Regions from separate parts of the Lysinibacillus sp. NPDC096382 genome, predicted to be linked through region 3. Evidence: predicted binding sites of a transcription regulator. Region 3 holds the regulator's gene; each other region holds the start of a gene.
What was found. The regulator CtsR, encoded in region 3, represses protease genes until heat stress. The targets are predictions, from matches to a motif close to ATGGTCAATAAAGGTCAAACA.

Region 1 (3,285 bases), on a different contig from region 3:
AAATTTAGTAACATACGCTATGAGATGTGGTTGATTGTAGTGGAGGCTGGGCGACTCCTCAGGGATCAGCAATAGAGGAACGAAGGCTAAAAGCATCACATCCTGTGATAACGCCTTCGTGACCAACATCGTGTTGGCCCGAGACCCTGGAGCGAGCAACGCGAGTGAAGCGGCTCATCGGACGCCCCCAGGAAAGCGCCCAGCCGGAACGGAAATCAACCCCTCGCTTTGCTGGAGCCACGCTTTAATAGCACAAAATCCCCGCTTATTACGGTAGGCGGGGATTTCGTATGTAAGTGTATTAATCAATACGACATATTTGTAACGGACAATTTTCACAGGCAATTTCATCCTTTAAAAATTGTAGATCGTGAATAGTTATATAACCTTTTTCGAAGGAGACGATATTGTGCTTCTTTAAGTCATTAAGCATGCGATTAATCATCTCTCGACTCGTTGCACATAAATTAGCGATTTCTGTATTTGTTAATGGGATGTCAATATAAATTGTGTCATTTTCTAAAGACTTACCATAAGTATTCGAAAGACGGATGAGTGTTGAAAATAAAGCGCCCTTTTTACCATTTAAAACTAGATCGCGCAAACGACTTTGATGCTTTAAATTTTCTGTTTGCAACCACTTCATATATTCCACCATTAAATTAGGTTGTTCTACTAGTAAAAGTTCCAATGATTCACGGCTTAGAACATATAAACTAGAGGGTTCTAAAACTTTAGCAGTCATAGAATTATACGTAAGGTTACAAAATAATGAGCCTTCTCCAATAATACTATCAGGACCACAAATACGAATGGTTAATTCCTTCCCATTCTCCGTTTCCTGGCTAATCGAGATAGCTCCTGTTTTTATATAATAAATTTCTTGCGCACGTTCGCCCTCTAAAAAAATTTTACTATCCTTATTTACTTTAATAAAAACACCGTGCTTTTGAAAAAGATCGTGAAATTTTTCTTGTATATTATCCATTATAACCATATTTCCAACACATCGCTTTCTTTTTGTGAAAAATTGTCAATTCTTACAAAAGGATGGTGAGCAATTTTGATACTAAATCTAAGAAACATACTTTATTATAACGTAATTTTCCAGTTATAAGGGGATAAATTTTAGGGCTAATTCTTTGCGGAGGTTTGTCGTGTGTTGTAAAATAAAGTTAGTCAAAAAAGGTCAAACATTTTTGTGAAACAGAGTGGCGAACGGGATTCCGCTTAACATTATTGAAAAGGAGTGCTAAATATGCAATTTCAACAAACTAATGACAAAAAACCATTAGAACAATTTGGACGTAATTTAATTGAAGAGGTAAAAAATGGAAAAACGGACCCGGTAATCGGCCGTGATGAAGAAATTCGGAATGTTATTCGTATTTTAACACGTAAAACGAAAAATAATCCTGTTTTAATAGGTGAGCCGGGGGTTGGTAAAACAGCAATTGTAGAAGGGTTAGCCCAACGTATCGTAAAGGGCGATGTGCCTGAGGGGTTAAAGGATTGCATACTGTATGAGTTAGATATGAGTGCTTTGATAGCAGGTGCTAGTTATCGTGGACAATTTGAAGAGCGCTTAAAAGGTGTTTTAAAAGAGGTAAAAGACTCAGAGGGGCGCATCATTTTATTTATAGATGAAATTCATACGATTGTTGGTGCAGGTAAAACGGATGGTGCGATGGACGCTGGGAATATGCTGAAGCCAATGCTTGCACGAGGTGAGCTACATTGTATCGGGGCTACAACATTAGATGAATACCGTATGTATATTGAAAAGGATCCTGCTTTAGAGCGTCGTTTCCAACAAGTACTTGTACGTGAGCCATCTATTGAAGATACCGTTTCCATTTTACGCGGCTTGAAAGAGCGCTTTGAATTACATCATGCAGTACGCATTCATGACCGTGCGATTGTAGCAGCAGCAGGCCTTTCAGATCGCTATATTACAGAGCGTTTCCTGCCAGATAAGGCTATCGATTTAATCGATGAAGCATGTGCGATGATTCGAACAGAAATTGATTCCATGCCACAGGAATTGGATGCAGTAAAACGCCGTATTATGCAGCTTGAGATTGAGGAACAAGCACTACGTAAAGAAAAGGACGAGGCGAGTAAAAAGCGATTAGAGCAACTCAGTGAGGAATTAAAAAAGCTGAAAGAATCTTCTGTGGGCATGCTGAAACAATGGGAAACCGAAAAAGAAGTGTTACATGGCATTCAGAAAAAACGTGAAAAACTTGATAAATACCGCCGTGATTTAGATGAAGCAGAAAGTAAATATGATTTAAATAAAGCAGCCGAACTACGTCATGGGAAAATTCCTACGCTTGAAAAGGAAATTCAAGAGATGGAAAAACAATTTGAGAATGGTACAGAATCACGTATTTTACGTGAAGAGGTAACAGCTGATGAAATTGCATCTATCGTTTCACGATGGACAGGGATACCGGTGACGAAATTAGTAGAAGGTGAGCGTGAAAAATTATTGCGCTTAAAAGATACATTGCATGAGCGTGTAGTCGGACAAGATAATGCTGTACAACTTGTTACAGAAGCGGTATGGCGTGCTAGAGCTGGTATTAAAGACCCGCATCGACCAATTGGTAGCTTTTTATTCTTAGGGCCAACAGGTGTTGGTAAAACAGAGCTTGCGAAGGCACTAGCGGCACAGCTGTTTGATTCTGAGGATCATTTTATTCGCATTGATATGAGTGAATATATGGAAAAACATAGTGTATCACGTCTTGTAGGGGCACCTCCAGGCTATATTGGCTATGAAGAAGGTGGTCAATTAACAGAAGCTGTTCGCCGAAATCCATATTCAGTAGTGTTATTAGATGAAATTGAAAAAGCCCACCCTGATGTTGCAAATATTTTACTGCAAATATTAGATGATGGACGCATTACGGATAGCCAAGGTCGTATGGTCAACTTTACGAACGCAGTGGTCATTTTAACTTCTAACATTGGCTCAAGCTATTTAATGGAAGCGAAGGAAGACGATGTTGCAGTTGAGGATTTAGTGATGGCTGCACTGCGTCAACACTTTAAACCAGAGCTGTTAAATCGTATGGATGATATCATTATGTTCCATGCGTTATCGGATGTCCACTTCACAGCGATTGCTTGGAAATATGTCGAACAGCTTGTCAAACGAGTTGCAGAGCAAGACATTACTTTACAAGTAGAACAAAATGTAATTGACTGGGTTGTAGAACAAGGAGCAGATGCTCAGTTTGGCGCTAGACCACTAAAACGCTTCGTGCAACGCTATAT
Region 2 (3,285 bases), on a different contig from region 3:
TGCTTGTATGAATCAATCCATTGTTTTACGTCCACATGTTAAGGACACAGAGTTGCTTAGTATTTTGGATCGCCAATATAATTTCACATTAGGTATGTATAACACTATTGTGGAATCTTATAACACAGGTCATGATCCATCTGTTCCTACAGGTCGCTATCAAATGGAGACAGGAAATAATTTTAAATATGGATTGACTCCTGGCCAACCTAAAAAGCCAATGCAAAATGCAAATGAGCTCAGCGATGAATGTATTTCTGGCTTCTTACTTGGCGCTCAAAAAGGTGTGGCAAAAGGTATGACTGCAGCAGCAACAGAAACTACAAACCCTGTTGTTCGTCGCGTTATTGCAGATAGTATTCCCAACTGCATTGAAATGGCATACGAATTATCTATATACCAAAATATGCATGGCTACTATCAAGTACCTCAATTTTCTCAACAAGATATGCAAACGATGCTTAATGCATACAGCACTACAACAAATCCCCTTCATTAATTCTAAAAAACAAGAGCAGCCCCCTCTGTGGTCACTATCACCCAGGGGCTGCTCTTGTTTAACTTTTTATAAAAAATGCTTTCGTTCGTGGATCCGCAAAAACTTCATTCATAAAAACAATGCGAAAAACTAAAAATAGCACCAGGAGTAAATGTTTATCCATTCATCCTGGTGCTATTTTTAATTATTTGCAAAAAAAAAAAAGAATCCCCTCAGATAGGATTCTTTTTTTCGACTAGTATAACTAGTCTTCACGTACAGTATGTTCACTAAAAAATAATTTGGAATTGTTGCTTTTTTGAAGGTTTGAAAGGAACATATACGGGAATAATGCCTCTTAGGCAATATTTCCATTATATTCCCTTCTCTTTTCCCCACTAAGCAGGCTGCTAAACTACTTATTAGGAGAATTGAGTTATAAAAGTAAATCAAATAATCAGTAAAATGGCGCCCTCGGAGGGAATCGAACCCCCAGTGCAAGAACCGGAATCTTACGTGTTATCCATTACACCACGAGGGCAATTAAACAAAAAAAAAGTACTCACCCTAGGCTTTAGAAAAGCATGATGTAGATAACCCTCATGTGAAGCATACCTGCAAAATAGTGTACTGTACTTTAACTTATGTGACCTTATCAATTATACAAACGTATTGCCCATTTTTCAACTATAGAATGCAAAACATTTTAACTTTTTTTTTTTCATTCAATAAGCGTCAAAATACTACGGAAAAAAGATAAACCACAGACGGATATCACAGATTCTGAATTGTGTATGCGTGAAAGCGAAGCGGCAACGGTAAATGTTTTTTATAGCAAAAGCAGCGGTAGGATAAAATGTTTTTTGGGCGAGGGCGGCGCGGCGGCGACAAATGTTTTCTCTGTGAAAGCGAAGCAGCACTATAATTACGCCAAGGCAAAATTGATTTAATTTATTTTACTTTAACAGGGTTAATATTTGACCTTCCCTGACTATAATGTGTATGATAAGGATACAGCTGAATTACCAAGGAAGTTTTCAGCAAAAGTATTCGAATTTAGTTTTTTAAGGAGGATTTAACATGAATTTAATTCCTACAGTTATTGAACAAACAAGTCGTGGTGAACGTGCGTATGACATCTATTCACGACTACTAAAAGACCGTATTATCCTATTAGGAAGTGCAATTGACGACAACGTTGCTAACTCAATTGTTGCTCAACTTCTATTCCTACAAGCAGAAGATCCAGACAAAGATATTTTTCTTTACATTAACTCACCAGGTGGATCTATCACTGCTGGTATGGCAATTTATGACACAATGCAAATTATCAAGCCACAAGTACAAACAATTTGTATCGGAATGGCAGCATCTATGGGTGCTTTCCTACTTGCTGCTGGTGAACCTGGTAAACGATTCGCATTACCGAATGCTGAAGTAATGATTCACCAACCTCTTGGCGGTGCACAAGGTCAGGCAACTGAAATCGAAATCGCTGCAAAACGTATTTTATTCTTACGTGAAAAATTAAATGGAATTTTATCGGAACGCACTGGTCAACCACTTGAAGTCATTGCAAGAGATACAGACCGCGATAACTTCATGACAGCTGAGCGTGCAAAAGAATACGGCCTAATCGACCAAATTATGGAACGCAAATAAAAATAGTTAAAGGCATCCCAGATTATTTCTGAGATGTCTTTTTTTGTTCGACATTAACTATATTGGTTTGATGGGACTATCCTTCACTTTGATTGGGCTATCCACGATTTTAATGGTTCTATCCACGACTTTAATGGCTCTATCCACGATTTCAATGGTTCTATCCACGACTTTGGCTACTCTATCTTTCATTTTGACGGTTCTATCCATTATTTTGACTCTTCTTTCTGTCGCTTCGGCCTTTTTTCCGTCGCTTCGGCTCTCCTTCCCATCGCTTCGGCCTTTCTTTCCGTCGCTCTGACTCTTCTTTCCGTCGCTCTGACTCTTCTTTCCGTCGCTTCGGCCTTTCTTTCCGTCGCTCTGACTCTTCATTCCGTCGCAGCCTTTTCTTTCCGTCGCTTCAGCCTTTCTTTCCGTCGCTTTGACTCTTCTTTCCCCAAAAGCCTTTTATTTCCATCACTTTGACTCTTCTTTCCGTCGTAGCCTTTTCTCTCCGCCGCTTTCACTATTTTTTTCTATCGTAGCCTTTTATTCCCGTAAAGCTTTAGCTCTACTTTCTGTGCAAAAGCGCAAAAAAAAACTGTCCAACATGTAAGTTTTACTGTTTGGACAGTTTTTGCATCATAGTTTTTTAATCTTCTTTTTCGATTAGTGCTGCTAATGCTGTAACCGCTTGCTCAGCATCGTTGCCATCGCCACTAAGTACAACCTCTGTTCCTTTTGCAATCGCTAAGCTCATAACACCCATAATGGATTTAGCATTTACTTTTTTCTCGTCTTTTTCCAGAAAGATATCTGCGCTAAAACGATTTGCTTCTTGTACAAATAGTGCTGCTTGTCTAGCTTGTAGTCCTAATTTTAATTTTACATGGACTCTTCTCTCGGTCATTCTTAAAACTCCCCTTTACTACCGTTCATCTATTATTTTTATCTTACCTTACTTACTAGCAAAAGAACAATACGCGATTAGGCTTTTCACATTCATACCTGAAAAGTATGAAAATTTAACCACCAATTTTTTCTCCGCTTCTTAATGCATCGGCTATTTCATCTATTTTCCGTAATCGATGATTGACACCGGATTTACTAACCGTTCCACTTGATACCATTTCACCAAGTTCTTTTAGTGTGACGTCTTGGTATTC
Region 3 (3,285 bases):
CTTGATATAAAGAAATATTATTAGGTAGAGATTTTAAACGTTCACCAGCGATTTGTAGCATCGCTTCTGACGGATCTATACCAACAAATGACCAATGAGGACTTTTCTCAGCAAGCTGTAAAATCTCATTGCCGCTTCCGGAGCCAACTACTAAAAATTCAGCTGTTTCATGTAACGCAGATTGGTAAAAGGTTTGTGTCAAACGTAGCATTGCATCATAGCTAGGGAGCGTGCGACGAATACCTTTTTCGTATTCGTTTACAAGTTTGTTATTAAATTCCATTGGTTATCACATGCCTTTCAAAAAATTTTAAAATCCAATTTATATTTGAAACTATTTAAGGGATAGGTCCGTAAATAGTAGTACATAAAATAAAAAATTAAATGGAAGGATTGGTATAAATGGAAACTAAATGGTCTAAGGTAATCATACACGCAAGTGCGTTTTTTGCGCCATGGTTAGTACCGATTATATTTTTCTTAATTAGCTCAGATGAAGAGGTAAAAAGTATTTCCGTGCAAGCCTTATTGTTCCAAGTTGTGATGGGGGTATTAATTACAATTTCGGGGATTTTAAGCTTCCTACTTATTGGTATACCGTTCTTAATTGTTTTTGGTATCATGTATTTTATTGCGCCAATTATCGGTATTGTGAAGGCTCTATCTGATGAGCCTTGGCGTTATCCAATAGTTGGTCGATGGGTATAATTTTTATAGACGCAAGTATATGCTAGTTGCATATGCTTGCGTTTTTTCTATAGCTGAAAAGGGTACCTTATAACTAAGAAACTTATTTTTTAGCGGTTGTCCAAACATCCGCTGAAATAAGTTAAGCCTCTGGCGGATGTCAATCGCAAAGGAGGTTAGTAAAGGATGTTAGCCTAAAATCATCGCTTCCATGCGATAACGGCTAACTGACCTGCATCAAGCTGCTGACGCTACGCTTTCGCGCAAAAAACATCCTGCTGGCCTAACCACAAAGCCGATTCCGGACGCAATTATTCCTCGGCATAGGCATAATTGATTTTTTCTAAGTGCGAATTAATTGCAATTATTTTCAAGCGTTTTGTATAATATACTCAAAGAAAGTCAAAGATAGTCAAAGTCAGTGAAGTAAGCGAGGTGTATTCCTAAAATGCGTAATATATCAGACATCATAGAAGGCTACTTAAAGCAAGTGCTTGAATTAGGTGGAGAAGGGCATATTGAAATAAAACGTAGTGAAATCGCAGATAAATTTCAATGCGTGCCCTCACAAATAAATTATGTAATCAATACTAGATTTACTGTCGAACGAGGTTACCTTGTTGAAAGCAAACGTGGTGGTGGTGGATACATTCGAATTTTACGTGTCCGCGCGAATTCACAAATTGATTTGATCGATGATGTCCTCACGCAAATAGAAGGTGGGGCATCGCAAACAATGGCAGAAGATTTAGTGTATCGACTAATTGATGAGCAGGTAATTTCAAAGAGAGAAGCGAAATTAATGTTAGCAGCAGTTGATCGCTCAACTATCGATTTGCAACTCCCGTTACGGGATATCATTCGAGCAAGAATTTTACAAGCGATGCTAACAACGATTAAATATGAACGGCAAAAATAAAAGAGGTGATGGGAATGATATGCGAACATTGTAAGCAGCGTAATGCGACAGTTACCGTAACACAAGTTCAAAATGGTCAAAAAGTAGAGCATCATTATTGTGACGTCTGTGCCTCGCAGTTCCATCCATTTCATGCTGAATTTAAGCAGGAGCCAATATCTATTCAGCAGCTATTATCCAATTGGTTTGGCTCCCCTACATGGCAGCAACAACAAGCGGGTGAAAAACAGCAGGCACCACCACAACCGCAAACATGCCCACAATGTGGATTTACGTATAAACAATTTTTAAAAGAAGGTAAATTTGGATGCCCTAGCTGCTATGACACCTTTAGTGAACACTTACCGAAGCTCTTTAACCGTATACAGGCTGGTCCTCAACATATAGGAAAAATGCCCGGTGCCCGAAACAATGTCTATGTTATCAAAAAGCAAATTGAAGATATTCGTAAACGTATGAAGATCGCTGTAGATGAAGAACAATTTGAAGAGGCCGCAAAGCTTCGTGATGAAGCGAAGGAACTTGAGAAGCAGCTACAATTTGAAGGTGGTGATGTGTCGTGATGATTGAGTCATTTTTAGAGCGTGCTACACCGATATGGATGAGTGTAGAGGACGATTATTCAGATATTGTCATAAGTACACGCATTCGCCTTGCTCGAAATTTAGATGGTTATCGTTTTCCATTAGCCTTTACAGAGGATGAAGCATTAAAGGTGGAACAGGCAGTTACACATGCAATCAAGGATAGTACAGAACTTCGAGAAAATTATTCATATTTTGCTATTAAAGACTTAACGTCTTTACAGCGTCAAATACTTGTGGAAAAGCACTTGATTAGTCCTCAGCTTGCCAAAAAAGAGCGAGTTGGCTCCATGCTCTTATCTGATGAAGAATCAACTAGCATTATGGTGAACGAAGAAGACCATTTACGCATTCAATGTATGACAGCGAGTTTTCAACTTCAAAAGGCATACGAGCAAGCCAATAAAATTGATCGTACCTTAGAGAAAGCTTTGCCTTACGCATTTCGAGATACATTTGGTTATTTAACAAGTTGTCCAACAAATATTGGTACTGGTTTACGAGCATCTGTCATGATGCACCTGCCTGCCCTTACACTTACGGGTCAGATGAATCAAATCATTAATGCGATGACACGATTAGGAATGACGGTAAGAGGAATATATGGGGAGGGTAGTGAAAATATAGGGAATGTTTACCAAGTGTCAAATCAGATTACACTAGGGAAAACAGAGGATGATATTATAGCCGATATCCAAAGTGTCGCTGAAAAAATAATTCAAAAAGAACGACATGCAAGAGGTAAGTTAATGGAAAAAGCAGAGCTTGCCTTAGAAGACCGTGTATACCGCGCTTTAGGGACATTAACACATGCTCGAATTTTAACGAGTGAGGAAGCTGCTACCTGTCTTTCCAATGTTCGTTTAGGAGTAGATTTACGGTTAATTGAAGGTATTAAAGCGACTAAATTAAACGAATGCGTAGTTAGTATGCAACCTGGATTTTTACAGAATTACGCAGGTGACGTTTTGCCACCTACTGAGCGAGATCGCGTACGAGCGGAAATGCTTCGTGAGGCACTATCTCGAGAAAATATGAGTAAGCCTATTATTCGGAGAAAAGGAGAGGATTCATTTGATGTTTAATCGTTTTACA

Region 1: the regulator CtsR is predicted to act here: its motif matches at 1,176-1,196, upstream of ACIQZA_RS15440 (ATP-dependent Clp protease ATP-binding subunit).
Region 2: the regulator CtsR is predicted to act here: its motif matches at 1,453-1,473, upstream of clpP (ATP-dependent Clp endopeptidase proteolytic subunit ClpP).

The regions. Positions count from the first base shown of each region.
Region 1 covers NZ_JBIWFC010000010.1:140,381-143,665, reverse strand. Annotated here, with positions in the region: gene ACIQZA_RS15445 (Crp/Fnr family transcriptional regulator) at 302-988, opposite strand; gene ACIQZA_RS15440 (ATP-dependent Clp protease ATP-binding subunit) at 1,259-3,285, shown strand, end outside.
Region 2 covers NZ_JBIWFC010000006.1:218,260-221,544, forward strand. Annotated here, with positions in the region: gene ACIQZA_RS11555 (spore coat protein) at 1-499, shown strand, start outside; tRNA gene ACIQZA_RS11560 (tRNA-Arg) at 945-1,019, opposite strand; gene clpP (ATP-dependent Clp endopeptidase proteolytic subunit ClpP) at 1,559-2,140, shown strand; gene ACIQZA_RS11570 (hypothetical protein) at 2,198-2,350, opposite strand; gene ACIQZA_RS11575 (HPr family phosphocarrier protein) at 2,772-3,029, opposite strand; gene whiA (DNA-binding protein WhiA) at 3,145-3,285, opposite strand, start outside.
Region 3 covers NZ_JBIWFC010000009.1:63,587-66,871, reverse strand. Annotated here, with positions in the region: gene ACIQZA_RS14065 (class I SAM-dependent methyltransferase) at 1-283, opposite strand, end outside; gene ACIQZA_RS14060 (magnetosome magnetite crystal formation protein family) at 403-708, shown strand; gene ACIQZA_RS14055 (CtsR family transcriptional regulator) at 1,136-1,606, shown strand; gene ACIQZA_RS14050 (UvrB/UvrC motif-containing protein) at 1,621-2,169, shown strand; gene mcsB (protein-arginine kinase McsB) at 2,166-3,275, shown strand; gene ACIQZA_RS14040 (ATP-dependent Clp protease ATP-binding subunit) at 3,265-3,285, shown strand, end outside.